4 regions of the Streptomyces sp. NPDC093510 genome follow, and region 1 is predicted to be linked to each of the others. Evidence: riboswitches for the same ligand, from Rfam matches in the RefSeq annotation. Region 1 holds a riboswitch; each other region holds the start of a gene.

What was found. A riboswitch is a leader RNA that binds a small molecule or an ion and turns the genes downstream of it on or off. The one in region 1 is predicted to bind cyclic di-AMP.
Region 2: it holds a riboswitch for cyclic di-AMP, as region 1 does, so the genes downstream of both, AB0N81_RS41505 (C40 family peptidase) here and AB0N81_RS27530 (M23 family metallopeptidase) in region 1, are expected to answer to the same signal.
Region 3: it holds a riboswitch for cyclic di-AMP, as region 1 does, so the genes downstream of both, AB0N81_RS37885 (M23 family metallopeptidase) here and AB0N81_RS27530 (M23 family metallopeptidase) in region 1, are expected to answer to the same signal.
Region 4: it holds a riboswitch for cyclic di-AMP, as region 1 does, so the genes downstream of both, AB0N81_RS33995 (transglycosylase family protein) here and AB0N81_RS27530 (M23 family metallopeptidase) in region 1, are expected to answer to the same signal.

What each region holds. Positions count from the first base shown of each region.
Region 1 covers NZ_JBFBEE010000018.1:38,172-45,889, forward strand. Annotated here, with positions in the region: gene AB0N81_RS27505 (nucleotide pyrophosphatase/phosphodiesterase family protein) at 1-2, opposite strand, end outside; gene AB0N81_RS27510 (DUF5998 family protein) at 2-589, opposite strand; gene AB0N81_RS27515 (GNAT family N-acetyltransferase) at 671-3,505, opposite strand; gene AB0N81_RS27520 (HPr family phosphocarrier protein) at 3,660-3,941, shown strand; gene AB0N81_RS27525 (GntR family transcriptional regulator) at 4,061-4,747, opposite strand; gene AB0N81_RS27530 (M23 family metallopeptidase) at 4,949-5,752, opposite strand; cyclic di-AMP (ydaO/yuaA leader) riboswitch at 5,765-5,927, opposite strand; gene AB0N81_RS27535 (pitrilysin family protein) at 6,139-7,524, opposite strand; gene AB0N81_RS27540 (pitrilysin family protein) at 7,521-7,718, opposite strand, start outside.
Region 2 covers NZ_JBFBEE010000053.1:459-7,396, reverse strand. Annotated here, with positions in the region: gene AB0N81_RS41520 (GNAT family N-acetyltransferase) at 184-1,203, opposite strand; gene AB0N81_RS41515 (ATP-dependent Clp protease proteolytic subunit) at 1,301-1,957, shown strand; gene AB0N81_RS41510 (hypothetical protein) at 1,965-2,273, shown strand; cyclic di-AMP (ydaO/yuaA leader) riboswitch at 2,633-2,809, shown strand; gene AB0N81_RS41505 (C40 family peptidase) at 2,813-3,286, shown strand; gene AB0N81_RS41500 (DUF6328 family protein) at 3,369-3,941, shown strand; gene AB0N81_RS41495 (hypothetical protein) at 3,880-4,092, opposite strand; gene AB0N81_RS41490 (LysE family transporter) at 4,089-4,331, opposite strand; partial or broken gene AB0N81_RS41485 (LysR substrate-binding domain-containing protein) at 4,366-5,187, shown strand; gene AB0N81_RS41480 (ATP-binding protein) at 5,223-5,675, opposite strand; gene AB0N81_RS41475 (helix-turn-helix transcriptional regulator) at 5,948-6,811, shown strand; gene AB0N81_RS41470 (DUF397 domain-containing protein) at 6,821-6,938, shown strand, end outside.
Region 3 covers NZ_JBFBEE010000036.1:52,479-60,196, forward strand. Annotated here, with positions in the region: gene AB0N81_RS37870 (alginate lyase family protein) at 40-1,269, shown strand; tRNA gene AB0N81_RS37875 (tRNA-Met) at 1,339-1,412, shown strand; gene AB0N81_RS37880 (PP2C family protein-serine/threonine phosphatase) at 1,567-2,718, shown strand; cyclic di-AMP (ydaO/yuaA leader) riboswitch at 2,940-3,087, shown strand; gene AB0N81_RS37885 (M23 family metallopeptidase) at 3,129-4,184, shown strand; gene AB0N81_RS37890 (aldo/keto reductase) at 4,256-5,200, shown strand; gene AB0N81_RS37895 (PrsW family intramembrane metalloprotease) at 5,245-6,570, opposite strand; gene trmB (tRNA (guanosine(46)-N7)-methyltransferase TrmB) at 6,614-7,468, opposite strand; gene lhgO (L-2-hydroxyglutarate oxidase) at 7,575-7,718, opposite strand, start outside.
Region 4 covers NZ_JBFBEE010000028.1:32,647-40,364, forward strand. Annotated here, with positions in the region: gene AB0N81_RS33975 (Ppx/GppA phosphatase family protein) at 1-696, opposite strand, end outside; gene AB0N81_RS33980 (DUF501 domain-containing protein) at 693-1,232, opposite strand; gene AB0N81_RS33985 (septum formation initiator family protein) at 1,289-1,768, opposite strand; gene eno (phosphopyruvate hydratase) at 1,884-3,170, opposite strand; gene AB0N81_RS33995 (transglycosylase family protein) at 3,495-4,220, opposite strand; cyclic di-AMP (ydaO/yuaA leader) riboswitch at 4,225-4,373, opposite strand; gene AB0N81_RS34000 (transglycosylase family protein) at 4,569-5,636, opposite strand; gene AB0N81_RS34005 (cytochrome P450) at 5,789-7,087, opposite strand; gene AB0N81_RS34010 (hypothetical protein) at 7,084-7,718, opposite strand, start outside.

The DNA.
Region 1 (7,718 bases):
ATCAGCGCGCGTTGTCCACGGTGGCCTCGGACAGGGCCTGGGCGAAGGCGAGGGTCTGCCGCACGGCGTCGGGGCCGTCGCCCGCCTCGCTGACGCGCAGGCTCAGGTCGTCGGCGGTCGAGCTGCCGGTGTACCCGTGGTCCGCCTCGCAGTTGGGGTCGCCGCAGGCGGCGGGCTCCAGGTCGAGGCGGGACACGGCGCCCCAGCCGATGGTCAGGACGACCTCGCGGGGCGGCGTCCCGGGAACGTACTTCTCGGGGTTGGCGACGACGCGGCTGACCACGACCGAGGAGATGCGGCCGATCTTGACCGACTCGGTGGAGGTCGTCGCGTACGGCGTCGGGGACGTGCTGTCCGCCGCCTGCTCGTCGGTGTGGCTGACGATGAAGCGCGTGCCGGTCAGCACGAGGACGGTCACGTGCCGGCGCACTTCGTTGGCGTCGAACGTCGTCTCCTGGTGGACCAGGTAGGACCCGATGGCCTCGCCGCCGATCGCGGCCTCCACCGCCTCGGCCACGAGGGCCGGGTAGTAGCCGCTGCGCTCGATCGCCGCGCGCAGCCCCTGGGTCGTCGTACCGGTCTTTGCCATGCCGTCCATCCTACGGCCCGGTGCGGGGCGCGCGGTGCCCCGCGGGGCCGCCTCGCTCCCGGGAAGGAGCCTCAGTGGCTCTCAGTAGCCGGGAAGGGTGCGGGGGCCGAGGTCGTCACGGGCGGGCGGGGGCGCCAGCCGGACGGAGGCGTCGAGCACGGAGAGGCCGCGCTGGGCGACGACCACGGGCTCCAGGGTGACGGTGACCACTTCGGGGTGGTCGTCGACGAGCCGGGAGACCCGCTGGAGCAGCTCTTCCAGGGCGGGGGTGTCGACGGGAGCGGAGCCTCGCCAGCCGAACAGGAGCGGCATGGTCCGGATGGACCTGACCATGGAGGCCGCCTCCCGGTCGGTGACCGGGACGAGGCGGTGGGCCGTGTCGCCGAGCAGTTCGGAGGCGGCGCCCGCGAGGCCGAACGAGAGCACCGCTCCGGCCGCCGGGTCGAGAACCGCCCGCACGACGGTGTCGACACCGCGCGGCACCATGCCCTGCACGACGGGCCGCAGCTCTGCGGGGGTGCCGAAGGCGTCCGTCAATTCCTGGTACGCCCGGCGCAGTTGCTCCTCGTCGGCGAGGTCGAGCCGCACCCCTCCGAGGTCGGCGCGGTGCCGCAGGTGCGGGGCCGTGGTCTTCAGGGCGACGGGGTAACCGAGGGTGCGCGCGACGTCCGCGGCGGCGTCGGGACCGGGCGCGGGCAGGGCCTGTCGTACGCGGATGCCGTAGCGCCCGAGGAGTTCGTGGGCGTCGGCCGGGGCGAGGGTCAGTCCGCGCGGGCCGCCGTCCTTGGCGAGCAGCTCCGCGATGCGCTCGGCGGCCCCGCTCTCGTCGATGTCGTCGTACTCGTGCACCCGCCCCGGCTCGGCGGCCTCGCGCCGCCACTGGGCGTACTTGACGGCTTCGGAGAGGGCACGTACGGCCCGCTCCGCGGCGGGATAGGCGGGGATGCGGTACTGCTCCGTGGCTGCGGGCGGCTCCTCCGGGGTGTCCGGCGGGGCCCCTTCCGCGGGCGGCCTGCTGGTCGGCGGGGCGGGGGCGTCGGGGCGGGTGCTGGCAGCGGCGGCCAGTGCCTCGGCGAGCCCGCCGAGCTCCACGTGCACGACGGCCACGGGCTTCGCCGGGCACCCCGCGGCGGCGGCTCGCAGCTCCGTGGCCAGTGTCTCGGGGTCCGTCGTGGCCCCGTCCTCCCCCACCCAGGGGATCGCGTTGACGATCACCGCGTCGCAGCCGTCGTACGACAGCGCCTCGGCGAGCGCGGTGCGGAAGTCGGCCGGGGTCGCCGCTGTCGTGAGGTCGCGCGGCGACAGCGGCCGCAGTCCGTCGGCGACGCACGCGTCGTACGTGAGGAGGCCGAGGGACTCGGAGTTCCCGAGGATGCCGACCCGGGGCCCGGACGGCAGCGGCTGTCCGGCGAGCAGCAGCCCCGCGTCGACCATCTCCGTGACGGTGTCGACGCGGATGACGCCCGCCTGGCGCAGCAGCGCCGAGACCGTGGCGTGGGGCAGGCGGGTGGCCTGCACGGCGTGGCCGGTCGGTGTGATGCCACTGTGCCGGGCGCCCTGGACGACGACGAGGGGCTTGGTGACCGCCGAACGCCGCGCGAGACGGGTGAACTTGCGCGGGTTGCCGATGGTCTCCAAGTACATCAGCGTGACGTCGGTGTCCGGGTCCTCGAACCAGTACTGGAGAAGGTCGTTCCCGGACACGTCCGCGCGGTTGCCGGACCCGACGAACGTGGAAAGGCCCGCGCCCCGCCGGTGCAGGCCGGACAGCAGGGCGATGCCGATCGCGCCGGACTGGGTGAACAGGCCGATGCGCCCGCGCGCGGGGGACTGCGGGGCGAGCGAGGCGTTGAGCCGTGTCTCCGGAGAGGTGTTGATGACCCCGAAGGCGTTCGGGCCGATGATGCGCATGCCGTACGACCGGGCCTGGCGCACCAGTTCGCGCTGCCGCCCGCGGCCGAGTTCGCCGCTCTCTCCGTAGCCCGCGGAGAGCACTACGAGGCCGCGCACCCCGTGCTCGCCGCATTCGGCGACAGCCTGCGGGACGCGCTCGGCGGGCACGGCGACCACGGCGAGGTCCACGGGCTCCTCGACGGCCGCCACGGAGCGGTGCGCGGGCACCCCGTCGATGTGAGCGCCCTCGGCCTCCTCTTCGAAGGCACTGTTCACCGCGTACAGGCGGCCGGTGAAGCCGGACTCCCGGAGGTTGCTCAGCACGCTGCGGCCCACGCCGCCGGGGGCCCGGCCCGCGCCGATGACGGCGACCGATCCCGGGGTGAGGAGGCGCTGCACGGACCGTCCCTCTGCGCGCTGTTCGCGGGCGCGCTGCACGGCGAGCGAGCGGTCGGTCGGCTCCAGGTCGAACTCCAGGCGGACGACGCCGTCCTCGAAGCTGCGCTTCTGCTGATAGCCCGCGTCCGTGAAGACCTTGATCATCTTGGTGTTGGCGGGCAGCACCTCGGCGGCGAAGCGCCGGATGCCGCGCTCCCTGGCGACGGCCGCGATATGTTCCAGGAGTGTGGAGGCGACGCCCCTGCCCTGGTGGGCGTCCTGCACGAGGAAGGCGACCTCGGCCTCGTCCGCGGGCGCGCTGGCGGCCATGCCGCGTTCGTCGATGCGGTCGTAGCGCACGGTGGCGATGAACTCGCCGCCCACCGTGGCCGCGAGGCCCACCCGGTCCACCTGGTCGTGGTGGGTGAAGCGGTGCACGTCCTTGGCGGACAGCCGCGGGTAGGGCGCGAAGAAGCGGTAGTACTTCGACTCGTCCGAGACCTGTTCGTAGAAGCTGACCAGGCGGTCCGCGTCCTCGGCCGTGATGGGCCTGATCCGGGCGGTGCCTCCGTCGCGCAGCACCACATCGGCTTCCCAGTGGGAGGGGTAGTCGTGCCGATCCTGCTGATCCGACGGGGTCTGCATGGGCCCAGGGTACGGGTCGCGCGCCCGCCGGGGCCGGGGCAAGCTGGGACGGGTCGCAGGCGTCGGGGGCCGGGACGCGCGTCCGGCAGAGCACCCGTGACGGCATGAGACACTGGTCTAGACAAGTGTGAGACACCTGGAAGGGCAGCAACACATGGCTGAGCGCCGCGTCAACGTCGGCTGGGCCGAGGGCCTTCACGCCCGACCCGCCTCCATCTTCGTCCGTGCGGCCACGGCCGCCGGCGTCCCCGTGACGATCGCCAAGGCCGGCGGCAACCCGGTCAACGCCGGCTCGATGCTCGCGGTGCTCGGCCTGGGCGCCCAGGGCGGCGAGGAGATCGTGCTCGCCTCCGACGCCGAGGGTGCCGACGCCGCCCTCGACCGTCTGGCGAAGCTGGTCTCGGAGGGTCTCGAGGAGCTTCCGGAGACGGTCTAGGACACGCTCCTTGCATTACGTAAATGGGGTCATCCGGAATTCCGGGTGACCCCATCGACGTATGCAATAGAGTCTTTTGTCGCTGCTCTTTGCTCTTGTCTTTGTATACGGCGTCTCCGTTAATTCCGGAGGCTCACCGTGTTTACGGCATGTTGCGAACTCCTCACACGGCCGCCCCGACGCGCATGGCGCAATCGGTGGGCGGCCGTCGCGCGTTCCGCGTGCTCGGAGGTGAGCGCCCTGGCGCGCTCGGGGTCCCTGCGGGCGACCGCGTCGAGGATCGCGGCGTGCTCGGCCCAGGACTCGACCGGCGCCGCCGGGGGCTCGACGACGTACATCCAGGCGATCTTGTGCCGGAGCTGGGTGAGCAGCGCGCTGAGCCCGGGGCTTCCGGAGGCCTGGGCGAGCGTCTCGTGGAACCACCCGCCCAGCGAGCGCAGATCCTCCCCGAGGCCGTTCCTGGCGCGCTCCTGGCCCAGCCTGACGAGTCCGCGCAGGACCTTCAGGTGCGCGTCCGTGCGGCGCTGCGCGGCACGCGCCGCGGCGAGCGGTTCGAGCAGCGTCCGCACCTCCAGGAGGTCGGCGGCCTCCTGCTCGGTGGGCTCGGCGACGCACGCGCCCGCGTGCCTGCGGGTGACGACGAAGCCCTCGGCCTCCAGGGTGCGCAGGGCCTCGCGCACGGGCACGCGGGAGACGCCGTAGCGACGCGCGAGGAGTTCCTCGGTGAGCCGGCCACCCCTTTCGTACACACCGGCGACAATGTCGTCCCGAATGGCCGTGCATACCGATTGCGCGGCAACGCGCATGACCGGACCTCCGCCTTAATCCCCGCTGAACGCGGTCGACCGACGCTCGTTCATCGACTCTATTGCAGAGCTCCGCAATTTCCGACGGCGGGCCGGAATCCATGGATATCTTTTGGCCAAGGGCGGCGGAACAACGGCAACGCGAAAGCCCCGGCTCTGGGCGAGCCGGGGCTTTCGGAGCTGTGCGGGGTCCGTCGTCCGTCAGACGCTGACGCCGTGCGAGCGGAGGTACGCGACGGGGTCGATGTCCGAGCCGTACTCCGCGCCGGTGCGGGCCTCGAAGTGGAGGTGCGGGCCGCTGGAGTTGCCGGTGGAGCCGGAGAGGCCTATCTGCTGGCCCGGGGTGACCGCCTGGCCCACGGTGACGCCCAGGGACGACATGTGGCCGTACTGGGTGTACGTGCCGTCGTTCATCTTGATGACCACGTTGTTGCCGTAGGCACCGCCCCAGCCGGCCTCGACGACGGTGCCGGAGCCGACCGCGTGGACGCTGGTGCCGGACGCCGCGTGGAAGTCGACACCGGTGTGGCTGCCGGAGGACCACATGGCGCCGCCGGTCTGGTAGCCCGTGGAGACGTACGAGCCGCTGATCGGGGAGACGTAGGTGTTCAGGCGCTTGCGCTCGGCCTCGCGGGCGGCGCGCTCCTTGGCCTCGCGCTCCTTCTTGGCCTTCGCCTTGGCCTCGGCCTCCGCCTTGCGCTTCTCCTCCGCGGCCTCCTTCTTGGCGGCCTCTTCGGCCTTCTTCGCGGCGGCGGCGTCGTCGGCGGCCTGCTGCTGCGCCGCGGCCTGCGCGTCGATGCTCGCGGCGAGCGAGTCGCCCACGGATATCGCCTGGGTGAGGCCGGTGTGCTCCATGGCCGCTTCGTCGGGGGCGGCGAGCGCCGGGGCCGCGAGGCCGCCGATGACACCGGTGGTGGTGAGCGCCGCGACACCGGCGACGTTCGCGGTGGTACGCGTGAGGCGGCTCGGACGACGGTGCTTCCCGGTGGCACGGGTGAACGCCATGTGGCGGGTGATCCTTTCCTTCCTTCTCGCCTACCGGGTTAGCTGACGGGTTCGGAGCAGGAAGGTCTCCTACGGACCCCTCACCTCGCGGCAAGGTGCCCGATTCACCCCAGGGGACATGTGGGTCCCCGGCTCCCCTGGCTCGCGCCGTACGGGGACTCGGCGATGACTGTCCGGTGCCGCGGATGCGGCGTACTGCGCGACGAACAGCCGGCTCGACGCTAAACGGGCCGACTGCAATCGACAAACAGAAGTCGTTTTTTGTAGCGCACGCCACACGGCAGACAGGCAACCACCATAGTAATTCGGACATATGGGGACCCCGATGCCTGAAGCGGTCATCGGGGTCCCGATATGTCCTGGCCGGCGAACAGCCTGACGGTCACTCAGCCGGTGACAACACTCACTTCGCCGATGCCGAGCGCCCTGACGGGCTCCTCGATCTGCGCGGCGTCCCCGACCAGGACCGTCACCAGACGGTCCGCCGGGAAGGCGTTCACGACGGCGGCAGTGGCCTCCACGGTGCCGGTGGCGGCCAGCTGTCGGTACAGCTGCGCCTGGAAGTCGTCCGGCAGGTTCTGCTCGACCTGGTCGGCGAGGGTGGCCGCCACGGAGGCCGCCATCTCGTACTTGAGCGGGGCGACGCCCACGAGGTTCTGCACGGCCACATCGCGCTCGGCGTCCGTGAGTCCCTCGGCGGCGAGGACGCGCAGGACCTTCCACAGGTCCTCCAGTGCCGGCCCCGTGTTCGGGGTGTCCACGGAGCCGCTGATGGCGAGCATGGCGGCACCCGAGCCGTCCGGCGCGGAACGCAGGACCTGACCGAACGCCCTTACACCGTAGGTGTATCCCTTCTCCTCACGAAGGACACGGTCCAGACGCGAGGTGAGGGTGCCGCCCAGGCAGTACGTGCCGAGGACCTGGGCCGGCCAGACCCGGTCGTGCCGGTCGGCCCCCACACGGCCGATCAGCAGCTGCGTCTGGACCGCTCCGGGGCGGTCCACGATGACGACGCGGCCACGGTCGTCGGCGGTCACCGGCGGCACCGGGCGCGGCTCGCCCGCGGAGCCGGTCCAGGCGCCGACGGTGTCCGCGAGGACGGCGTCCAGGTCGGTACCCGTGAGGTCACCGACCACGACGAGGGTGGCCGTGGCGGGGCGGACGTACTTCTCGTAGAAGGCACGCACCGCCGCCGAGTCGATGGCCGCGACCGTCTCCTCGGTGCCCTGGCGCGGACGCGACATGCGCGAGGTCGGCGGGAAGAGCTGCCTGGAGAGCTCCTTGGCGGCGCGGCGCGCCGGGTTGGCGGCCTCGTGCGGGATCTCGTCCAGGCGGTTGCGCACGAGCCGCTCGATCTCGCTGTCCGCGAAGGCCGGGGCCCGCAGGGCGTCGGCGAGCAGCCCGAGCGCCTTCGGGAGCCGGGAGACCGGCACCTCGAGGGAGACCCGCACGCCCGGGTGGTCGGCGTGCGCGTCGAGCGTCGCGCCGCAGCGGTCGAGCTCGGCGGCGAACTCCTCGGCGGAGTGCTTGTCGGTGCCTTCGTTGAAGGCTCTCGCCATGATCGTGGCGACGCCGTCGAGGCCCTCGGGCTCGGCGTCCAGGGGCGCGTCGAGGTTGATCTCGACGGCGACGACCTGCTGGCCGGGGCGGTGGCAGCGGAGCACGGTCAGGCCGTTGGGCAGGGTGCCGCGCTCGGGCGCCGGGAAGGCCCAGGGCTTGGCCGTGCCTGCCTGGGGCTGGGGGTGGAACTGCATCGTCGCGGCCTCGGTCACTTCGCCGCCTCCTCTTCCTCGGTGTCCTCGGCGCCGTCTTCGCCCTCGCCGGCGGCCGTCACGGGTTCGTACACGAGCACCGCGCGGTTGTCCGGGCGCAGGCGGGCCTTGGCGACCTCCTGGACCTCTTCCGCCGTGATGTCGAGCACGCGCTGGACGGCGGACAGGGCGAGCTGCGGGTCGCCGAACAGGAC
Region 2 (6,938 bases), on a different contig from region 1:
GTGAAGTACGCGGGAGTGGGCGGGCCTGGGCCGTCGGCGCATGCCAGGAGGTCCCCCCTCCCCGACGAATTCGACGCACTGCGGCCCTCCTCGATCGGCTCGCGGGAGGTGCCGCGTACCGGGTGCGGGCCCGCGCCGAGGCCACCGAGAGCTACCTGCTTCCCGGCATCTGGGCGTGAGGGCTCAGCGCACCGTCCAGATCCAGCCGAGCGGTGTGAGGCCCAGGGAGCGGGCCACCGAGCGTGAGGCGTGGTTGTCGGCCGTGGTGCTGTAGAAGAGCACCCGCCCGTCGGGGCGCGCGCGGAGGGACCAGGCGGCGACCGTCGCCGGGGCGAGGCCGCGGCCTCGGAAGTCCGCGCGGGTCCAGATGTCGGCCTCCGCCGCGCGGGCGTTGGCGGCCGGGGTGTGACAGATCGACACGGGCGAGCCGTCGTGCACGGCCATCGCCCACTCCCCCGCCGCACCGGAGACCAGCTCCGCCCACTCGCCGGGCTGCCAGTTGTCGGGTCGGGTCAACTCCCTTGCCGCGGCCCGCCCTTCGGTGTCGGAGAGCAGGAGAGGCAGCGGGGCCGACCACGCCCCGGCGAGGTGGTCCGGGAAGGTGAAGCTGGGGCCGCCCCGGACCGAGACCGGGTCACCGGCGGCGGTGCGGGTGGCGGCGATCCGCACCAGGATCTCCGGCGGCCCACCCGGCACGTACGGCTGTTCCATCCCGCCGAAATGCCCACATCCGCCGGGCTCACCGCAGGTGTCGGAGGCACGGCAGGCGTCGGCGCCACCGCAGGCATGGAGAACACCGCAGGCGCCGGACTCACGGCAGACGTCGAAACCACGGCAGGCACGGAGAGCACCGCAGGCGTCGTCGGACTCACGGCAGGCGTCGGCGTCACCGCAGGCACCAACATCACCGCAAGCGTCGGGCTCACCGCACGCCTCGGAGTCACCGCACGCCTCGAAGCCACCGTGGCGGTCCACATCACCGCGGCCACCGCCCTCCCCCATAGCCGCCGCGACCTCCGCTCCCAGTGCCAGCACCCGCGCGCCCGGCGACCAGGCCATGACCGCCCGCACCGACGGGTCCATCGCCCTCGGCAGCCCCGGCCTCGGCAACCCGTCGCCGCCCCGCCCGGGCCCGTGGACCAGCCCGTGGATCACGTCCACCTCAAGGGCCAGCAGCTCTCTTTCACCCTTGTACCGCTCCATGCCTAGAAGACGATAATCCCCTCCCCACCCAACGTACGTCCTGTACATTTTTTACAGAGTCCGGCCCACTCCACGACCGGCAGAAGAGAGGCGAGTCATGAAGCGTCCGTCCGCCCACCCCTCCGCACCCTCCGCACGCCACGTACTGCCTGAGTTCACCGAACGCTCAAGCTCGGGGACGCGGACCATGGATCCGTACTCCAAGCTCCTCGAGGAGCGGATCGTCTTCCTCGGCACCCCCATCGACGCCACCTCGGCCAACGACGTGATGGCCCAGTTCATGCACCTTGAGCACCAGGCGCCCGACCGCGACATCTCGCTGTACATCAACTCCCCCGGCGGCTCCTTCAGCGCGATGACCGCGATCTACGACACGATGCGGTTCGTCAGCTGTGACGTGGAGACGATCTGCCTCGGCCAGGCCGCTTCGGGCGCCGCCGCCCTGCTCGCCGCCGGCACCCCCGGCAAACGGTTCGCGCTGCCCGGCGCGCGCGTCCTGATCCACCAGCCCGCCGTCGCCGAACCGATCCAGGGTCAGGCCACGGACTTGGCGATCCAGGCCGACGAACTCCTGCGCACCCGGCGGCTGTTGGAGGAGCTGCTCGCCCGGCACACAGGACAGAGCCGGGAGCGGGTCACCGCGGACATCGAGCGGGACAAGATTTTCGACGCCCCGGCAGCCCTGGAGTACGGCTTCGTGGACCGGATCGTCCCGAGCCGCAAGAGCTCGCTCGCCGCCCACGACCCGAGGTGAAGTGCCGATGCTGCCGCCCGAGCTGCCGCCCCTGCCCGCCCTGACCCGCGCCGAGGCGGAGTTGGTGGACCGCTATCTCGAAGTCGTCGACCTGCTGGGCCGGATCAATCCGGCCCGCGCCGAGCACACCTACGGCGGACTCCGCGCCGCCCAGGCCCTGGTGGGCCGGGTGAGCGCCCTGCGGGACGCGCTCGCCCTCATGCACCACCGGGGCGAGAGCGAGGTGCACACCCCCACACTCGCCCGGGCGCTGCGCGTTCTCGACGGCGAGCGGCGCACCGAACGGGTCACCGTGCCACCCCGGCACGGCTGCTGAAACCCCGTCGGCCAAGCCTCCCCTCGAACACGGGAACGTCCGGGGCGACTTCGAAACGGACCAGTCGGGCTACCACGGACGGCGTAGACAATCGTCCTTCGTGGCACGGTCCGAAGTTGCGCCCAGCGAGTACATCAGGGGCGGAATTACGCATTCCGTTGCTGGTCGAGCGGTCGTCAGACGGTGTCGCGGCGAGCCCGATTCGGCAGTGTCCACCTGAACAGGTCAGTCGTGAGGAGCCTCACAAAACGCCGTTTCGGCTCGGTTTTCGGGCCCATCTCGGGTCAAGATCCCTTCCGACGACAAGCCCCCGCCACAGCGGCGGGGCGGTCCGGGCGGACGCCGAGTCCTGCCGCCACCCGGATGACCGGTCGACATCGGTGCAACGGCAGGAGTGGAGGACCCAGGTACGACGGGCCCGTCCGCAAAGTCCGGACGACGCCCTTGGGGTTAAGCCGCAGAGCATGACGCGGCCGGGCATCTTCGCCTGCCCGAACCCGACAGGTCATCCTTCACAGGCGGCTGACGAAGGGTTGCGCATGACCGCGCTGAATCATGTTCCGTCGCTGCTCAGCAGGACCGGTGCCGCATCGGTCCTCACGCTCGCCGTCGTGGGCGGCACCGTCGTGGCCCCCGGGCTCACGTCGGAGGCCGAGGCAGCCACTCACGGGACCAAGGCGCTCAAGATCGCGGCGTCCAAGAAGGGCTCCCCGTACGGCTACGGGGCAGTGGGACCCAACCGGTTCGACTGCTCGGGGCTGACGCTCTACTCGTTCAAGAAGACGGGCAAGAAGCTGCCGCGCACCACCTCCGCGCAGTACAACAAGACCAAGCACATCTCCCGGTCCCAGCGGTCCCGTGGCGACCTGGTGTTCTTCCACTCCGGCCGGAACGTCTACCACGTCGGGATCTATGCGGGTAACAACCGCATCTGGCACGCCCCCAAGCGGGGAACCGTGGTGCGCCTGGAGAAGATCTGGTCCAACAGCGTCTGGTACGGCAGGGTGCGCTGACCTCGCCGCGGCCGGTTCGGCGCGCACCTCGCACCGCCAGGTGCCGGTGCTTGGAGCGCGCCGGCAGGGATACCCGTGCGCGATGGCCACCGAGTATTCCTGTACCGCGCGCAACGAAACGCCGTTGGAGCGCGCGGACCGCAACTTCGCGGAGCTGCTCCAGGAGTTGAGGGTGACGCAGACCGGCGTCCAGATCCTCTTCGCCTTCCTGCTCACCCTCGCCTTCAGTCCGCGCTTCCCGTCGCTCGACGCCTTGCAGCGCGGCACCTACGTCACGACACTGCTGCTCGCGGTGCTCGCCGCGGCGCTCTTCACGGCACCCGCCGCGCTGCACCGCTCGCTGTTCCAACAGCGGGCCAAGCCGCTCATCGTGCGGGTGTCGTCCCGGCTCGCCGCGGCCGGACTGGGCGTGCTGGTGCTGACGCTCACCGGTTCCGTGCTGCTCGTCGTCGACGTGACGGCTGGGCGGGCCGCGGGCATCGCGGCGGGCGCGGTGACGCTGCTGGTGTGCGTCGGGCTGTGGGGCGTACTGCCGCGGCTCGTGCGGCTGCCCGCGGCGCGCGCCGAGGCGCCGCCCGAGGAGGAAGCGGACATCAGGCCGTCAGGGGCCCGAGGAGGAGCACCGCGCCCAATGCGCCGAGAGCGGTGCCGGTGACGGCTTCGACGGCACGGGCGGCGCGGGGCCTGCGCAGCCACCTGCCGAGCCGGTCCACCAGCGGCGCGACGGCCGGGAACCACAGCAGGGCGAGCGCCACCCTGCGCGAGGGCTTCCTCACCAACGCCCTCGACCCCAAGGCGTCGATCATCTTCCTCGGCGTGCTGCCCCAGTTCCCGCGCGGTGGGCGAGGCAGAGCACATAGCCGCCGCCGACAATCTGGAGGGCCCTGAAGAGCGCGGGTACGGCGGCGAGCACGGCGGCCACTCCCGCCACCGCGAGGGCGGTGTGCACCAGGAGTCCCCCTGCGATGCCGACCGCGCAGGCCACCCCGGCGCGTCGTGAGGTCAGGGCATTGCGTACGAGGACGGTGAAGTCGGCGTCCGGCATGGCGACCATGCCCGCGGCGACGCCGGTGAAGGCGCGGGAGGCGGGAGTCGCCCTGCTCGTCCGGCGCCATCGCGGGGCCCGGCCGACCGACGCGGGTGAGCTGCTCGTGGGCCACGCCCGTCGGGTGCTCGACGAGATGGAGCGGGCCCGGCACGGCACGAACTGGCGCGGCTCGCGGGGCTCTGGCTCGCAGGGCTCTCCGGCGGCTGGCTGCGTGTGGGCACCTTCCAGACGGCCGGCATCCATCTGCCGCCGCCCGTCCTGACCGCCTTCCGCCGCGCCCACCCCGACGTGGAGCTGACAGTGGCGGCCCATGAGCCGCCGTTCGGTGTCGCGGCCGTCGCGGCGGGCGACATCGATCTGGCTCTCACGCACACCTACGAACCCGCCGACCCGGCGCCCCTGCCCGCCGCCGTGTCGGCCGAGCCGGTCCTGGTCGAGGAGCTGGTCCTGGTGACCCGGCCGGGGCACGCGCTCGCGAGCGGCACGGCGCGGCTGCCGCTCGCCGACCTCGCCGACCTCGCCGGGCAGCCGCTGATCGGCATGGCCCGGCGCACCCGCCCCGGCAGGCGGTGGAGCGGGCCCTCGCGGAGGCCGGTGCGGCGGCCGCCGAGCTCGTCCAGACGCCCAGGTACGCACTGGTCTGTGCGCTGGCCGGCGCGGGGCTCGGGGTCGCCGTGGTGCCGGAGATGGTGGCGCGTACCGCTCGACGCCCGTCGGGACGCGGCTCCTGGAACCGGGCGACCTGCGGCGCACCGTCTCCGTCCTGTACCGCACCGATGAGTCCGGTCCCGCCGCGGAATCCTTCCGCGAGCTGCTGCGCGGAGTTTTCGGGCGGTCGGCGGGCGCGGCCTGACGGGGCGCCGCCGCGTGGTCACTGCGTGGTGTCGGTCAGTGCGTGGTGTCGCGGTGCTCGCGCTGTACGGGTGCCCGCCAGGGCAGCGCGATCCACACGGTCTTGCCGCCCTCGTCGGTGGGGCTGACCGAGAGCCTGCCGCCGCACTCCGCGGTCAGCCAGCGGATGATGACCATGCCGCGGCCGTTGTCCTGCTGGACGGCCGCGGGGAGCCGCCTGGGGTAGCGCGGGTGGCTGTCGGTGACGCCGATGCGGAGCTGCTCGTCGCGGTCCAGTTCGACGTCCACGGTGAAGGTGGGCGACTGGCCCCGGGTGTGCTGCACGGCGTTCGTGGCGAGTTCGGAGACGATGAGTCTGATCGTGTCGGCCACCTCGGCGTCGCCGGACAGCCCCCATTCCGAGAGCACGCGCGAGACGTATTTACGGGCGGCGGGCACCGAGGCGGGATCGCTCGGCAGGGTGACGGAGGCTTCCTGGTGGTCTGCCATGACGACGCTGTCCCTTTCCCACCGGGACCGGTCTCCGACTCTCGGCGGATGACTCGAGGACAGTCCCGGACTGGTGCTTCGCGCCAGCCTGCCACTCCTTGGCCGGTCACGGGTGGCGATCCACCGAGATGTGCATATATCTGTCGCTCGAAGCGGTGAACTCTGCTACGACCGACCGTATTTGGGCGGGGGGCCGGTACTTCCTCTAATCTCGCGTACTGCCCCGCCCTGCCGCCGGGAGTTCCGACGGCCCCGTCCGGAAGGAGTCGGGCATGCAGTACGGCCCCGCGGTGCGCCGTCGTCAGCTCGGCGCCGCCCTGCGCGCCCTGCGCACGCAAGCGGGGCTCACCAGCAGTGAGGCCGCGGCACGCGTCGGCTGGCACCAGTCCAAGGTGAGCCGGATCGAGACGGGCCGCAGCGGTGTGAAGGCCGCCGACGTGCGGCTGCTGCTCGAGGCGTATCAGGTGAAGGACCCGCAGCGCAGCGAGCTGCTCATCGCGTTCGCCGGTTCCGACGATCCCGGCACGGGGCGTCATCATTGGTGGAAGGCATATCGCGATCTGCTGCCGGCCACCTATCGCGATTTCATCAGTCTGGAGTCGCAGGCGAGTTGGGTGCGCACTCTCGAGACCAGCGTGGTGCCCGGCTTGTTGCAGACCCCCGACTACGCGCGGGCGGTGACGCGGGCCGCGCTCGGCGGGCTGCCGGAAACGCAGGTCGACGCGCTGGTGGAGGTCCGGCTCGCCCGTCAGGACGTGCTGCGCGCGGAGCCGCCGCTGCGGCTGAGCGTGGTGATGGACGAGGCGGTGCTGCGGCGGCCGGTGGGCGGGAAACAGGTCTTCGCGGGACAGCTGACCCGATTGAGGCAGGTGTCCCACATGCCCCACGTTCGACTTCAGGTGTTGCCGTTCGCCGCGGGTGAGCATGTCGGCCTGATCGGTCCTTTCGTTATTTTTTCATTTCCGGACATTGCTGATCTGGATGTGGTTGTTCTCGACCATTTGACGAGTAGCCTCTACCTCGAACGGAAAGAAGACCTCCGCGCGTACACGGAGGCCTTCAACTCCCTTCAGGTACAAGCGCTCTCACCCGAGGACTCAACGAATTTGATCGCCGGGCTATGTGACGGCGCGTAAGGAGGCGCAATGACCGCAATGCCTCGGTACGTACCTTCCAGCACAAGAATTAAAGGTGCGCGGTGGCAGCGCAGCAGCTACAGCAACGGAATGAACAACTGCGTCGAGACCACCACACTCGACTCGG
Region 3 (7,718 bases), on a different contig from region 1:
GACCGTCAGGTCCGCGGGGCCCGATCCGGAGGTGCAGTGATGGCAGCAGCCGTGGGCGGAGCGGGGCGGCGGGTTCTCGGCGCGGGTCTTGTGGTGCTGCTGCTCGGGCTCGCCGCGGCCTGCGGCGGTGACGGCGACGAGGGGTCCGGCGGTCGTACGGCCGCCGCCCGCCCCCTCGACCTGGCGTTCACGCACCCCGGCGTGCTCGTCGGCAAGGAGCAGCTCGGGCGGGCCCGCGCCCACGTCCGGGCCGGGGAGCAGCCCTGGCTGGGGGCGTTCGAGCAGATGCGGGACAGCAAGTACGGGGCGGCGGACTACCGGGCGCGGCCGTACGCCGTGGTGGCGTGTCCGCCCGACACCCGCCCCGGCCGTGGCTGCGTCGAAGAACGTGAGGACGCCCTGGCCGCGTACACCCACGCCCTGCTCTGGAACGTCACCGGTGAACGCGCGCACGCCGAGAAGGCCGTGCAGATCATGGACGCCTGGTCGCGGGTGATCACCGGGCACACCGAGGACAACGCCGGGCTGCAGACCGCCTGGGCCGCCTCGTCCTGGGCGCGTGCCGCCGAGGCCGTGCGCTACACGTACGACGGGTGGACCGACGGGCAGCTCCTGCGCTTCGAGCGGATGCTGCGCAACGCCTACCTGCCCCTGGTCAGGGACGGGGCCGTCGAGCGCAACGGCAACTGGGACCTGGTGATGGCCGACGCCACCATGAGCATGGCCGTCTTCCTCGACGACCACGCCACGTTCGAGCGGGCTGTCGGGCACTTCAGGACGCGTGTGCCCGCGTACTTCTACCTGGAGTCGGACGGGAAGCTGCCGGTCTCCCCGCAGGGCAGCGGCCTCGACACCGCCGCCGAGCTGAAGAAGTACTGGTTCGGGCAGGGCACCTACGTCGACGGGCTCTCCCAGGAGACCTGCCGCAACTTCAAGCACGCCGGCTACTCCCTCGCGGCCGCCTCGCACCTGGCGGAGACGGCCCGCCACCAGGGCGTCGACCTGTACGGGGAGGTCAGGGACCGGCTGCGGGCCGCCTTCGAGTTCCACGCCAAGTACCAGCTGGGCGCGCGCGTGCCGCCCTGGCTGTGCGGCGGCAAGGTGCGGCGCGACCTGGGGCCCGACACGGAGGTCGGCCTGAACCACCTGCGGGGGCGGCTGCACCTGGAGATGCCGCAGACCCAGAGGTACACGGAGCAGCGGCGGCCGGAGGGGACGGACGGCCTCTTCGTGGCCTGGGAGACGCTCACGCACGCCGACAGCGCGTAGGGGTTCACGCGCCTGGGGCCGAAGTGGTTCGACGCACCCCTTCGGATGACGTAGAGTTGTGTTTACCGACGCGGGGTGGAGCAGCTCGGTAGCTCGCTGGGCTCATAACCCAGAGGTCGCAGGTTCAAATCCTGTCCCCGCTACTGAAGGCCTGAGGCCGGGAAGCATCAGCTTCCCGGCCTCAGGTGTTTCCCGGCCCCGTAACCCGGTCGGCCCGCATCAGCTCGCACCCTTCCCCCGCTGCGGGAACCCTGAGTGGAGCGCGGTGATGGGCGCGGAGGCGGCGGGAGACAAGCGGTGGGGCAGCGAGGAGGACCCGACAACAGGGGGGCCAGGGGGGCCACCGGGCCCGAGCGGACCTTCGTCCGTGTGCTGCCCCTCCTGCTCCTCGTCGTCGGTGTCCTGTACGACGCCGCGACCCCGCCGGAGTTCACCGCCGCCCCGCTCTTCACGGCGGCCCCCCTGATCGCCGCTCCCTTCTACTCGCTGCTCAACACCGTCCTGACCGGCGCGGCGGCCACGTGCGCCGTCCTCGTCCTGCACTACGGCAACAGCGTCGGCGCCCACGTGGAGGCCGTCACCGAGGTGCTCACCGTGGCGACCGTCGCCGCCCTGGCGATCGTCATCAACCGTGTCGTCCGGCGCGGCAACGACCGGCTCGCCATCGCCCGCTCCATCTCCGAGGCCACCCAGCGCGCCGTGCTGCCCGCGCCCGACCCGCGCATCGGCGGGCTCGACATCGCGGCGCGGTACGAGGCCGCGCAGGCCGACGCGTTCATCGGGGGCGATCTGTACGCGGTGCAGGACACCCCGCACGGCGTGCGGCTCATCGTCGGGGACGTACGGGGCAAGGGCATGGGCGCGGTCGCGGCGGTCGCCGTCGTCATCGGTGCCTTCCGGGAGGCCGCCGAGCAGGAGGCGAGCCTGGAGGCGGTGGCGCAGCGCCTGGAGCGGGCGCTCGCACGTGAGGGCACCCGGCGCGACGGGCTCGACGCGTTCGAGGGGTTCACGACCGCCGTGCTCGCCGAGATCCGGCACGGGGAGGGTTCCGTACGCCTGATCAACCGCGGGCACCCGCCGCCGCTGCTGCTGCGCGGTGACGGGCGGCTGTGCGTCATGTCGGCGAGCGAGCCCGCGCTGCCGCTCGGCATGGGTGATCTGGGGTTCTGGCCGGACCGGGCGGACGAGTCGGAGTTCCCGCCCGGCGCGACGCTGCTCCTCTACACGGACGGCCTGTCGGAGGCGCGCGACGCGGAGGGGGAGTTCTACGATCCCGCGGCGCGGCTCGGCGGGCGGATCTTTCCCGGCCGCGGCGGGCCGCACGCGCTGCTCGCCGCCCTCGCGGGGGAGGTGCGGCGGCACACCGGGGGCGCCATGACGGACGACATGGCGCTGCTCGCGGTGCGGCGTCCCGTCGCCGGCGATCCGGAGGTCACCACCGGTGACTGAAGGGCACCCCTCCGCATAACAACTGACACACTGTCAAGAAAATGTGAAGCTCCGGTGTTTGGTGACCCCGGGTCAACTCGCCCCGTTCCGCCCCCTCGTGTCCCGGTACGTACAGCCGGTGAGCGTTAACGATCAGCTGGAACAGCTTGGAATACGGACCCGCTGTCTATTAACGTTCGATAACGCAGCGCGGTCGTCCCAGCCGTCACTAGAGGCGGCTCCGCGCGCACGCGCCTAATCCCGCAAGGGAGCCGGGGAACCACCAACTTGGGGTGAATCGGGCATCTGTGCATCCGTGCCAGGTGTTCGTAGGAGACCTTCCTGCTCCGAACCCGTCAGCTAACCCGGTAGGCGAGAAGGAAGGAAAGGAGCGCGCCCCAGTGGCGTCCAACCGGCCTGCCCCCCGAGCCGTGTACATACCGAATGACGACGACTTCGGTTCGTACGACGAGGACTCCCTCGACGCCTTCGAGGAGTGGAACCCCACCGAGGAGTCCATCCGTCCCGTCCGCGGCAGGCACCGCGTGCACAAGAAGAGCGGCGGCGGGCTCGCGCGCAGCTCCACCGTGCTCGGCGTGGGCGTCATCGCCGCCGTCGGCGCGGGCGGCATCGCCACCGCGCAGGACGGCAAGCCGCCGGTCTCCATATCGATGCCCGACCTGCCGGGCGTGGGCGCCGTCGCGGACTCGCTGCCGGAGGCCAAGTCCCTTCCCGGCGTCGGGTCGTTGATGTCCGACGACTCGGCGGACACGAACGCGTCCGCCGTCGCGGCCCCCCTCACCGCCGCGGGTGTCAGCACCACCGACGCCGAGCAGGGCACCACCGACGCGGGCGAGGCGCTGCGCGCCCGCATCATGCAGCAGGCCGAGAACCAGCAGAACCAGGCGGACACCGCCGTGCGGACCGCGGCCGAGCAGGCCGCCGCCGAGCAGGCCGCCGAGGAAGCCGCCGACCAGCAGAAGGCGGCCGAGAAGGCCGCGGACGCCAAGGCCGCCGCCAAGAAGAAGAAGGAGGAGGAGGCCCGGAAGGCGAAGGCCGAGGCCGAGCGCCTGGCCAAGCTCGCCAAGAGCTACGCCATCCCCACCTCCTCGTACACCCTCACGTCGCACTTCGGTGACGCCGGTTCCATGTGGTCCTCCGGGCACCACACGGGTCTGGACTTCGCCGCTCCCACGGGTACCCCCCTCAAGGCGGTGCACACCGGCACCGTCAAGGAGGCCGGCTGGGCGGGGGCCTACGGCTACCGCACCGTGCTCGAACTCGAGGACGGCACGGAGGTCTGGTACTGCCACCAGTCCTCGCTCAACGTCAGCGCGGGCCAGAAGGTCAGCACGGGCGATGTGATCGGCCGCGTCGGCGCGACAGGCAACGTCACGGGCCCGCACCTCCACCTGGAGGTCCACACGCCCGGCGGCGCCGGGATCGACCCCCTCGGCTGGCTGCAGAGCAAGGGCCTGAACCCCTGACATGACCCCGCCGGTTTCGTGAGCCATACACGGAACGGAATTAGGTCTCCGGTCGGCGCGTTGAGCGACGTATGACTTCTCTTCGCCAGCTCGGCTCTTCCGACCTCGAGGTCTTCCCCCTCTCCCTCGGCGGCAACGTCTTCGGCTGGACCGCGGACCGTACGGCGTCCTTCGACGTCCTCGACGCCTACACCGCGGCCGGCGGCAACTTCATCGACACCGCCGACGTCTATTCGGCCTGGGTGGAGGGCAACCGGGGCGGCGAGTCCGAGACGCTCATCGGCGAGTGGCTGGCCGAGCGCGGCAACCGCTCCGACGTCGTCATCGCCACGAAGGCCGGCGCGCACCCCGAGTACAAGGGCCTCTCCGCCACCACCGTCAAGGGCGCGGTCGACGCTTCGCTGCGCCGCCTCGGCACCGACTACATCGACCTCTACTACACCCACTACGACGATCCGTCGGTCCCCGTCGAGGAGATCATCGGCACGCTCGACGAACTGGTCACGGCCGGCAAGGTGCGGGCGATCGCGGCCTCCAACATCAGCCCCGAGCGGCTCCAGGAGTCCCTCGACTTCTCCGACCGCGAGGGCCTCGCGCGGTACGTCGCGCTGCAGCCGCACTACAACCTCGTCTCCCGCGACACCTACGAGGGCCCGCTCCAGGAGGTCGCCTCCCGCTCCGGACTCGCGGCCGTCCCCTATTACGCGCTCGCGTCCGGCTTCCTCACCGGCAAGTACCGCCCGGGTGCGCAGGTGGAGAGCGCGCGGAGCGGCCGGGTCGAGGAGTACGTGGGGAGCGAGCGGGGCGACCGTGTCCTCGCCGCGCTCGACGAGATCGCCGCGGCGCGGGGCGCCCAGGTCGCGACCGTGGCGCTCGCCTGGCTGACGGCACAGCCCACCGTGGCGGCGCCGATCGCCTCCGCGCGCACGGTGGAGCAGCTGCCCGCCCTGCTCGCGGTCGGAGACCTGGAGCTGACGGAGCCGGAGATCGCGGCGCTGACCACCGCGTCCGCCTGACCGCCACGTCCGCCTGACCGCCATGCCCGCCTGACGCCCGGCGCTCAGCCGTCGCGGTAGGGGTTGTACGCCGGGTAGCCGTACGCCGGGTGGGGCTGCGGCTGCCCGTACGGGGGAGGGCCGTACGGCGCGTACGGCATCGGGGGCATGACCGGTGCCGTCGCCCCCGCCGCGTACGCCAGGGCGGGGCGGGCCGGCGCACGGCGCTCCCAGAGCTTTTCGAGGAGCTCCCGCTCGCGTACGACGAAGTCGGGTCCGGCCCGGCCGCGACGGCCCCGGTGGCGCAGGAACGCGAGCGACGTCGCGTACATCTGGTACTCCGCGACCGTGCGGGCCGCGGCCTTGCCCCAGGTGTACGAGGCGTAGTCGCGGGCCAGCGAGCGGGCGCGCATCGAGCCGAGCGCGTACGGCTCGGGCGGGGTGAGCCAGCCCGCCGCCGCGTACACGGGCAGCTCGGCGCGGATCATGCGCAGTTCGCGCTGCCGGGTCCAGATCGCCAGCCAGGTCAGCAGGCCGAACGACGGGAGCATGAAGAGGGCGTAGACGGTGAAGAAGCCGTACTGCCCGAAGACCGCGGAGCCGTTCCACAGCGCGTGCATGCCCATCGCGAGCAGCAGGCCGCAGAGCGGGAGCAGCACGCGGCGCACGTGCCGGCCTTCCGCCGACAGCGCGGCGATGCCGAAGCCGATGCCGGTGAGGACCGTGAACAGCGGGTGTGCGAACGGCGACATGACGACGCGCACGAAGAAGGTCGCGGCCGTCACGGAGGCGAGGCCGCTCTCGCGGCTGAGCTGGTCGGTGACGAAGGCGTTGCCCAGATAGAGGATGTTCTCGGTGAACGCGAACCCCGTCGCGGTCACCCCGGCTATGACGACGCCGTCGACGATGCCCGTGAAGTCGCGTCTGCGGAAGAGGAAGACGAGGAGCACGGCCGCCGCCTTCGCGCTCTCCTCGACGATCGGGGCGATGACGGTCGCGCCCAGGGTGTCTGCGCTGGTGGGGTCGGCGGTGGCGGTGGCTATCCAGCGGATCGCGAAGCTGTTCGCGACGATCGCTATGAGGGCGGCCGCGCAGGCGCCCCAGGAGAAGGAGAAGAGGAGGTTCCGCCAGGGGCCGGGCGCCACCCGGTCCAGCCAGCGGAACGCGGCGACGAGCAGCGGCACCGGCACGGTCGCGAGGCCGAGCCCGACCAGGAAGCCCTCGGTGCCCGTCTGCTCCCTGACCAGGGCCAGGATCACCAGGCCGGAGAGGGCGAGCAGGGTGACCAGGGCGGCCACGCGTATCGCGCGCCGCTGCCACCAGCGGACACGCCGCAGCTCCCCCGGGGCGGGCGCCTCGGGGGGTATCGGATACGCAGGACTCGTGGCCACGTCGTCGACCCTAACGAGGGTGGGGAGCGGCCGCGACGGTGCCTCAGTCCTGCGGCGGGGCGACCCGGCGGAACAGCAGGTCGTGGACGACGTGGCCCTTGTCCAGGCCCTGGCCCTCGAAGCGGGTGCGGGGGCGGAAGTCGGGGCGCGGCGCGTATCCGCCGTCGGGTCGGGTGTTCTCGAAGTCGGGGTGCGCGGTGAGCACTTCCAGCATCTGCTCGGCGTACGGCTCCCAGTCGGTGGCGCAGTGCAGCACCGCGCCGGGCTTGAGGGAGGGCGCGGCCAGCGTCAGGAACTCCGGCTGGATCAGGCGCCGCTTGTGGTGGCGGGCCTTGGGCCAGGGGTCGGGGAAGTAGACGCGCAGACCGTCGAGGGAGGCGGGCGGGAGCATCTCGCGGAGCAGGATGATCGCGTCGCCGTTCGCCACGCGGACGTTGGTCAGGCCGCCCCGCTCGGCGAGGCCGAGGAGGTTGCCCTGGCCGGGGGTGTGCACGTCGACGGCGAGGATGCCGGTGTCCGGGTCGGCGGCGGCCATCTGGGCGGTGGCCTCGCCCATGCCGAAGCCGATCTCCAGGACGACGGGCAGGTCGGACGGCTTCTCGCCGTCGCCGAAGAGCTCGGCGAGGTCGAGGGTGCGCAGGCCGTCGATGTCGAGTCCCCACTTGGGCCAGAGCCGGCGCAGGGCGTCGCCCTGGCTGGTGGTGACGCGGCTGCGGCGGGGCTGGAAGCTGCGGATGCGCCGCTCGTGGTGCGAGCCCGCGGGGTCCGGCGAGGGCCCTCCGGGGAACCGCGGCGCGGCCTGCGCCCGGCCGCCCGGCCGGGCGGCGCCGGGGACGTCAGGGGCGTCAGGAGCGCCGGGGGCGTCGGGGGTGCCAGGGGTATGGGGTGAGTCAGACACAGTGCGGCAATTTTACGGGGCCGCCGAGGGAACGCTCACCGGTGAACCCTGTGAACCCTGTGAGCCCCGTGAGCCCCGTGAGTAGCCCTGTGAGCCCCGTGAGCCCTCATCCGTCCGCGCCGTCCCGCAACGAGCCGAGCGCACGCCGGGCGATCTCCCTGCCGATGGGGAGGGACGCCGTGGCGGCGGGAGACGGCGCGTTCAGTACGTGGACCGTGCGCGCGCCCTCCCTGATCAGGAAGTCGTCGAC
Region 4 (7,718 bases), on a different contig from region 1:
GTCGAGGCCGAGCGCGATCGCGGCGACCGTGGTCACCGAGCCCGCCAGGCCGACCAGCGTGCGGGCCTCCTTGAGCGGGACCGTGCGCTCGGCGAGGTCCAGGGCCGCCTCGACGTCGGCGCGGATCGCGTCCAGCTGCTCCGGCGCCGGCGGGTCGGTGACCACTCCGTCGCGTACGAGGTGGCGCTCGGTCATGCGGACGCAGCCGACGTCGACCGAGCGGGCGGCCCGCACGTGGTCCGTGCCGACGACGAACTCCGTGGAGCCGCCGCCGATGTCCACGACCAGGTAGGGCGTGGCGAGGTCGGCACGGCCCGTCAGTTCCTTCGTGGCGCCCGTGAAGGAGAACTCGGCCTCCTGGTCGCCGCTGATGACCTCCGGCTCGACGCCCAGGATGTCCAGGACGCCCCGCACGAACTCGTCGCGGTTCTCGGCGTCGCGGGAGGCGGAGGTGGCGACGAAGCGGACGCGTTCCGCGCCGTGCTCCTTGATGACGGCGGCGTACTCGCGGCAGGCGGCGAACGTGCGGTCCAGCGCCTCGGGAGCGAGGCGGCCCGTCCTGTCGACGCCCTGGCCGAGCCGGACGATCGTCATCCGCCGGTCCAGGTCGACCAGTTCGCCGGTGGCCGGGTCGGCGTCCGCCACCAGGAGGCGGATCGAGTTCGTGCCGCAGTCGACGGCGGCGACCCTGGTCATGCGGTCTCCTCCCCGGCGGGCGCGCACGGCGTGACGCACGGGCCCTTCGCCCACCACTCCGGGAGCATCTCGATGGCCTCGTCGCCCAGCGGGTTCACGCCGGGGCCCGCGGCCAGCGAGTGGCCGACCAGGACGTGCAGGCACTTCACGCGGTCCGGCATGCCGCCCGCGCTCGGAAAGCCCTCCAGGACCTCGATGGCGTCACGGCGCGCGATGTAGTCCTCGTGCGCGGCGCGGTACTGCTTCGCCAGCTCCTCGTCCGTCTTCAGCCGCTCCGACATCTCCTTCATGACGCCGTTGGCCTCGAGCGTGCCGATCGCGGAGGCGGCCCGCGGGCACGTCAGGTAGTACGTCGTCGGGAAGGGCGTCCCGTCCGGGAGGCGCGGCGCCGTCTCGACGACATCCGGCTGTCCGCAGGGGCAGCGGTGCGCGATGGCCCGCAGGCCGCGCGGCGGGCGGCCGAGCTGCTGCTTGAATGCCTCGACGTCGGCGTCGGTGGGCTCGGTGCGGTCGGTGGTGGGCGGGGGCGTTTCCATGCCTGTCTTTCGCTCGGTTCGCTACGAGGGGTTCGCCACGAGAGGGCGTGCTGACGTCAGTCGTCGGGGCGGTCGGCCTTGTCGACGCCGTCCCAGACGTTCGAGTACCAGGGGCGCGTGGCCGCTCCCTGGTCCGTGCGGCGGCTCTTCGCCGCCGCGGGGTCGATCACCGTGAATCCGGTCTCGCCCGGCATCACGTAGTGCAGGCGGTCCCGGACGCGCTGCTCCGCGTACGCGTCGTCCTGCCAGCGGGCCTTCTCGTCGCGCAGCTTCTCGACGTCCGCCCGGTGTTCGGCCTGCTGCCGGCGCAGGTCGTCGATCTCGGCGCGCTGCGAGACGTACTGCCTCATCGGGTAGGCGAGCGCGACGACCAGCGAGCAGAGGACGAGCGCGAGGAGCGCGGCGCGGCCGGTGAGCCGGGAGCGGCGGGCCTGGCGCTTGGTCTGGGAGCGGTAGACGCGCTCCGCGGTCTGCTCGCCGAGCAGGCGCAGGCGGGTCGCGGTGGAGAACCGGTCCTTGGTCCCGGCCTTGGCCATGGTTCCGCCTCCCCAGAGCAGCGTAAACGTGCGTACGTCCCCGCACACGGTACGGGACCGGGTGCGGGGACGTAGGTAACCACGTGGCTACGAGGACGGGGCCTCGCGGCGCCGACTACTCCGCGGAGCGGAAGCGCGGGAAGGCGCTGCGACCGGCGTAGACGGCCGCGTCGTCGAGGATCTCCTCGATGCGCAGGAGCTGGTTGTACTTGGCGACGCGCTCGGAGCGGGCCGGGGCGCCGGTCTTGATCTGGCCGCAGTTGGTGGCGACGGCGAGGTCGGCGATGGTGACGTCCTCGGTCTCACCGGAGCGGTGGGACATCATGCACTTGAAGCCGTTGCGCTGGGCCATCTCGACGGCGTCAAGGGTCTCGGTCAGCGAGCCGATCTGGTTGACCTTGACGAGCAGGGCGTTGGCCGAGTTCTCCTCGATGCCGCGGGCCAGGCGCTCCGGGTTGGTGACGAACAGGTCGTCGCCCACGAGCTGCACCTTGTCGCCGAGCTTCTCGGTGATGGTGTTCCAGCCGGCCCAGTCGTCCTCGAACAGCGGGTCCTCGATGGAGACCAGCGGGTACGAGGCGACGAGCTCCGCGTAGTACTCGGTCATCTCGGCGGCCGAGCGGCTCTTGCCCTCGAACTCGTAGCTGCCGTCCTTGTAGAACTCGGACGCGGCGACGTCGAGGGCGAGCGCGATCTGCTCGCCGGGGACGTAACCGGCCTCCTTGATGGCCTCGAGGATGAGGTCGAGGGCGGCGCGGTTGGAGTCGAGGTTCGGGGCGAAGCCGCCCTCGTCGCCGAGGCCGGTGGCCAGGCCCTTGCTCTTCAGGACCTTCTTCAGCGTGTGGTAGACCTCGGTGCCCCAGCGCAGCGCCTCGGAGAAGGACTCCGCGCCGATCGGGGCGATCATGAACTCCTGGATGTCGACGTTCGAGTCGGCGTGCGACCCGCCGTTCAGGATGTTCATCATCGGGACGGGCAGCAGGTGCGCGTTCGGGCCGCCGAGGTAGCGGAACAGCGGCAGGTCGCTGGCCTCGGAGGCGGCGTGCGCGACGGCGAGCGAGACGCCGAGGATGGCGTTGGCGCCGAGCGAGGCCTTGTTGTCGGTGGCGTCCAGGTCGAACATGGCCTGGTCGATCAGGCGCTGCTCGGTGGCGTCGTAGCCGACGAGCTCCGGGCCGATCTGCTCGATGACGGCGAGGACGGCCTTCTCGACACCCTTGCCCTGGTAACGGTTGGGGTCACCGTCACGGAGTTCGATGGCCTCGAAAGCACCGGTGGAGGCACCGGACGGAACGGCGGCACGACCGGTGCTGCCGTCGTCGAGGCCGACCTCGACCTCGACCGTGGGGTTGCCTCGGGAGTCCAGGATTTCCCGGGCTACGACGACGTCGATGGACGGCACGAGCATCTCCTTCTGGGAGTGTGACGCGTAAACACGATTACGCCGGGCCGCTTCGGCCCTGCGTCTCCTGAGCCTAACCGGCCCGGAGGCTTCGGCCAGCCGACCGCCCGCCCCCTGGGACGGCACAAGGCCCAAATGGCGCGGAATCCGGGCGTAAGACCGTGTTGGTCACGTTTTCTACTCGCTAGTAGCGAACACCGGGGACTGCCGCGGGGCGGACATGGCCCCGCCCCGGTGCGTACGGGGGATACACGCACCGGGGCGGGGAGCCCGTGGGGACGGGGACGGCCGTGCGTCCGCCGAGGCACGGCCGCGACCGGGGGCCTAGCTGAGGTGCAGCTGCTGGCCCGGGTAGATGAAGTCGGCGTTGTCGATGATGTCGCCGTTGAGCTTGTAGACCTTCTGCCAGCCGCCCTTGACGTCGTGCGACTCGGCGATCTTCGACAGGGTGTCGCCCGTCTTGACCTTGTACTCGCCGTCGCCCTTCTCGACCTTCTTGCCGGTCGGGGTCTCGACGGTCTTCTTGGTCTCGGTCTGCGGCGTCGGCTGCGGCTTGGGAGCGGCCGGCTTCGGCGCGGCCTGCTGCTGCGGAGCGGCCTGCTGCTGCGTCTGCTGCGGCTGCGGCTTGCTCTGCTGCTGCGGAGCCTGCTCCTGCGAGCCGCCGCCGCTGCTGGGCGAGGCGCCCGAGAGGCCGACGCCACAGGACGGCCAGGCGCCCTTGCCCTGGCCGGCGAGGACCTTCTCGGCGATCTCGATCTGCTGGGCCTTGGAGGCCTTGTCGGCGGTCGGCGCGTACTTCGTACCGCCGTACGCGGCCCAGGTGGAGGCGGAGAACTGCACGCCACCGTAGTAACCGTTGCCGGTGTTGATGGACCAGTTGCCACCGGACTCGCACTGGGCGACGGCGTCCCACTCGGACGTGGTGGCGGCGGAGGCCGAGCCGGCCGCCATCAGCGGGGCGGCGACGGCGGCGCCGGTCACGCCGACGAGCGTGGCGACACGGGTGGCCTTGGACGGGCGGCGGTGCTTGCCCTTGCCGGAAAGCAGCATGAGTTGATCCCCTACACCGACGCCTGCGAGGTGAGCTGTCGGGTTCGGGCCGATGTGGTTGCCCGGTCGCTCTCTCACGAGTGCGACTTCACCCCTAGCCGTTTCCGGCACTTACCTTGGGTCCCCCGCTCCTGCCCACGGCGCTCTTGAGCGACGACTGTTCCCGTCCGGCCGTTGGCAGGATTCGGCGTACCGACCGGCGGGGCCCACCAGTGGCGAGCGGTCACGACCGTAGACACCCGACCCACTGAATTTCAAAGACGATCAGGGCTTCTGAGACCCATCTCTCACTCGCGCCAAACCGGACATCAGGTGCCAAGTCCCCCGCAGACGCATCGTCAATTTCCGTTACTTTTCGCCCAGATCGAGGCTCTGACCGGGGAGGATGAGGTCCGGGTCGCCTCCGACGGTCTTCTTGTTCTCGCTGTAGAGCTCGTGCCAGCCACCGTCGACCCCGAGGTCGTCCGCGATGACCGAGAGGTTGTCTCCGGAGCGCACCGTGTACGTCCCGTCGGCGACCTTCTCGGTGCGCTCACCGCCGCGCGAGGCGTGCCGTCCCGGACGGTCGCCGGAGCTGTCGCCCTCGTCCGCGCGGTCGCCGCGGTGGCGGCCTGAGGAACCGTCGGACTTCGCGGCGTCGTCCGCCGGGTCGGTCGACTTCTCGGGCGTGGGCGAAGTGGCGCCGTCGTCGCCGGACTTGCCGGACTCGCCCTTGCCGTCGGCCTTTTCGGCGTCGTCCTTGCCGCTTTCCTTGCTGCCCTTACCGCCCTTGTCGTCCTTTTCGCCGGACTCGTCGTGATTCTTGTCTCGTGCGTCCCCGCCGGAGGGCTTCTCCGAATCGGCGGAGTCCGAGGCCTCGTCGGAGGCTCCGCCGGACGACTTGTCCGTCTCCTCAGGGCTCTTGGAGTCCTTGGAGTCCTTGGAACCCTCAGAAGCCTTGGAGTCGGTCGAGTCGGGCGACTCGGGCGACTCGGGCGACTCGGGCGACTCGGAGGGCGTGGGCGCGATCGGGCCGCCCGGGTCGACGTCGGCCGCGGCGCCGTCCTGGGTGAGTCCGGCGATCGGGGCACAGCTCGGCCAGGCCGCGGTGCCCTTGTCGTCGAGGATCTTCTCCGCGACGGCGATCTGCTGCGAACGGCTGGCCTGGTCGGCGCTGGTCGCGTAGTCGAGGCCGCCGTACGCCTCCCACGTCTCCTGGGAGAGCTGGAGCCCTCCGTAGTAGCCGTTGCCGGGGTTGGCGCTCCACGCGCCGCCGCTCTCGCACTGGGCGAGCTTCTCCCACGTGGTGGTCTCGGCGGCGCTCGCGCCGGTGGCGCCGAGCAGCGGGATGGCGATGGCTGATCCGGTGACTCCTGCCGCGACGATGAGGGCCGGGGCCTGGCGGGGGCGTCGGTGACGACCATTGCCGGAGAGCATGCGGGTGCCTTTCAGGAGACTGCAGCGACGACTTGGACGCCTGGGGCGCTCAAGTCGTCGTGAACGTAGCCGCAGTCGAACGCTTGTCACAAGTCGATGCAGCGGAGATCACGTGAACATCACAGTCCTGACGGCCCGTCAGCAGGGTGTGCTCAGGACACCGTTTTCTGTGCGGTTGTGAACTCCACGGGCAGCGTGCGCAGTCCCCGCATGATCAGCCCGCCACGCCACCGCAAATCGTCGGGGTCGGCCGCCAGTTGCAGGTCGGGAAGGCGCCGCAGCAGCGTCGCGAGGGCCGTGCGGCCCTCCAGACGGGCGAGCGGGGCGCCCAGGCAGTAGTGGATTCCGTGCCCGTATCCGAGGTGCTGGTTGTCGCGGCGGGAGAGATCGAGGGTGTCGGGGTCGTCGAACCGGGCGGGGTCGCGGTCGGCCGCGGCGAGCACGACGAGGACGGGGTCGCCCGCCGCGATGTCCTGTCCGCCGATGCTGAGCGCCTCGGTCGCGAACCGCCAGGTGGCGAGCTCGACGGGCCCGTCGTAGCGGAGCAGTTCCTCGATGCCGGTCTCCAGGAGTCCGGTGTCGCCCTCGTCCAGCGCCCGCTGCAGCCGCTCGCGCTGCTCGGGGTGGGTGAGCAGCGCGTACATCCCGTTGCCGATGAGGTTGACGGTGGTCTCGAACCCGGCGAAGAGGAGGATGAAGGCCATCGCGGCGGCCTCGTTCTCGGTGAGGTGCTCGCCGTGGTCGGAGGCCTTGATGAGACCGGAGATGAGGTCGTCGCCCGGTTCGAGGCGCTTGCGGTGGATCAGCTCGGCGAGATAGCCGCGCATCTTCTTCACCGACCGCGCCACGCCGCCCCGGGGGCCTCCCCCGTGGCGGATCATCATGCCCGCCCAGTCCCGGAAGTCGTCCTGGTCCTCGCGGGGGACGCCGAGCAGGTCGCAGATGGCGTAGATGGGGAGTGGGAAGGCGAACTCGTGGATGAGGTCGGCGGTGCCCTTCTCGGCGAACCGGTCGATCAGGTCGTCGGTGAGTTCCTGCACGCGTGGCGCGAACTCGGCCACGCGGCGCGGCGTGAACGCCTTCGCGACGAGCCGGCGCAGCCGGGTGTGGTCCGGCGGGTCGATGTTGAGCAGATGCGTCATCAGCTCGGCCTTGCGCTCGCCCGGGATGCCGGTCTTGCCCTTGGCGTGGGCGGGCTCGGCGTGGTGGGCCGGGTTCTTGCTGAGCCGCTGGTCGGCGAGGGCCTGCCGCGCGTCCGCGTACCGGGTGACCAGCCAGGCCTCGACCCCGCTGGGGAGCCGCTGCCTGCTCACGGGCTCGTTGTCGCGCAGCCAGGCGTACGCGGGGTAGGGGTCGGTGGCGAACTCCCAGGTGAAGAGTTCGGGCCCCTGGGCCTCTGACGGGGTCTCCGGGGCGCTCCCCGTGGCGGACGGGTCGGTCTTTTCGGTCACTCCTCGACCGTATCCGGCCGTGGGGCCGGGGCGGAGCGCAGGTGGGCGAGGGTGGCGGCGGCCTCCTCGTCGCCCAGCTCCGCTGCCCGTGCGAACCAGTGCTCGGCGCGCGCGAGATGCAACAGGGCGGCCCTCTTCGCCGTCCAGACGGTGCCGTCGGCCCCGGCCGTCTCCAGGTATCGGACGGCTTCCGCGTACTCCCCGAGCGCCGCCAGCCGCACGCCGACGGACATCGCCCGGTCGGGTTCGCGCTCCACCACCCCGCGGTACCACTCCTTGGCGTCCGCCAGGTCCCCGGCGGTGGAGGCGAACTCCGCGAGGGACCGCATCACGTCGACGTCACCCGCCTCCCCCTGCGGCCGCAGGGCGGCCCTGGCCGCCGTGAGCAGCGGGCCGTGCGCCGCCGGGCTGTGCTTCTTCAGGCCCTGGACCATGGCCCACCAGCCGTAGTGGTCGACCATCGGGAAGTCCGGCGCGCGCAGGGCTTCCGCGACCAGCGGGCCGCAGGCCGTCCAGGTGTCCTCGCGCTCCCCCGGTACGAGCAGCCCGGCCACACCGGACCGGGGCGCGCACGCCCACGCCAACGCGTCCTCGTACGTCTCCCCCTTCACCTCCTCCCGCTCCTCGTACT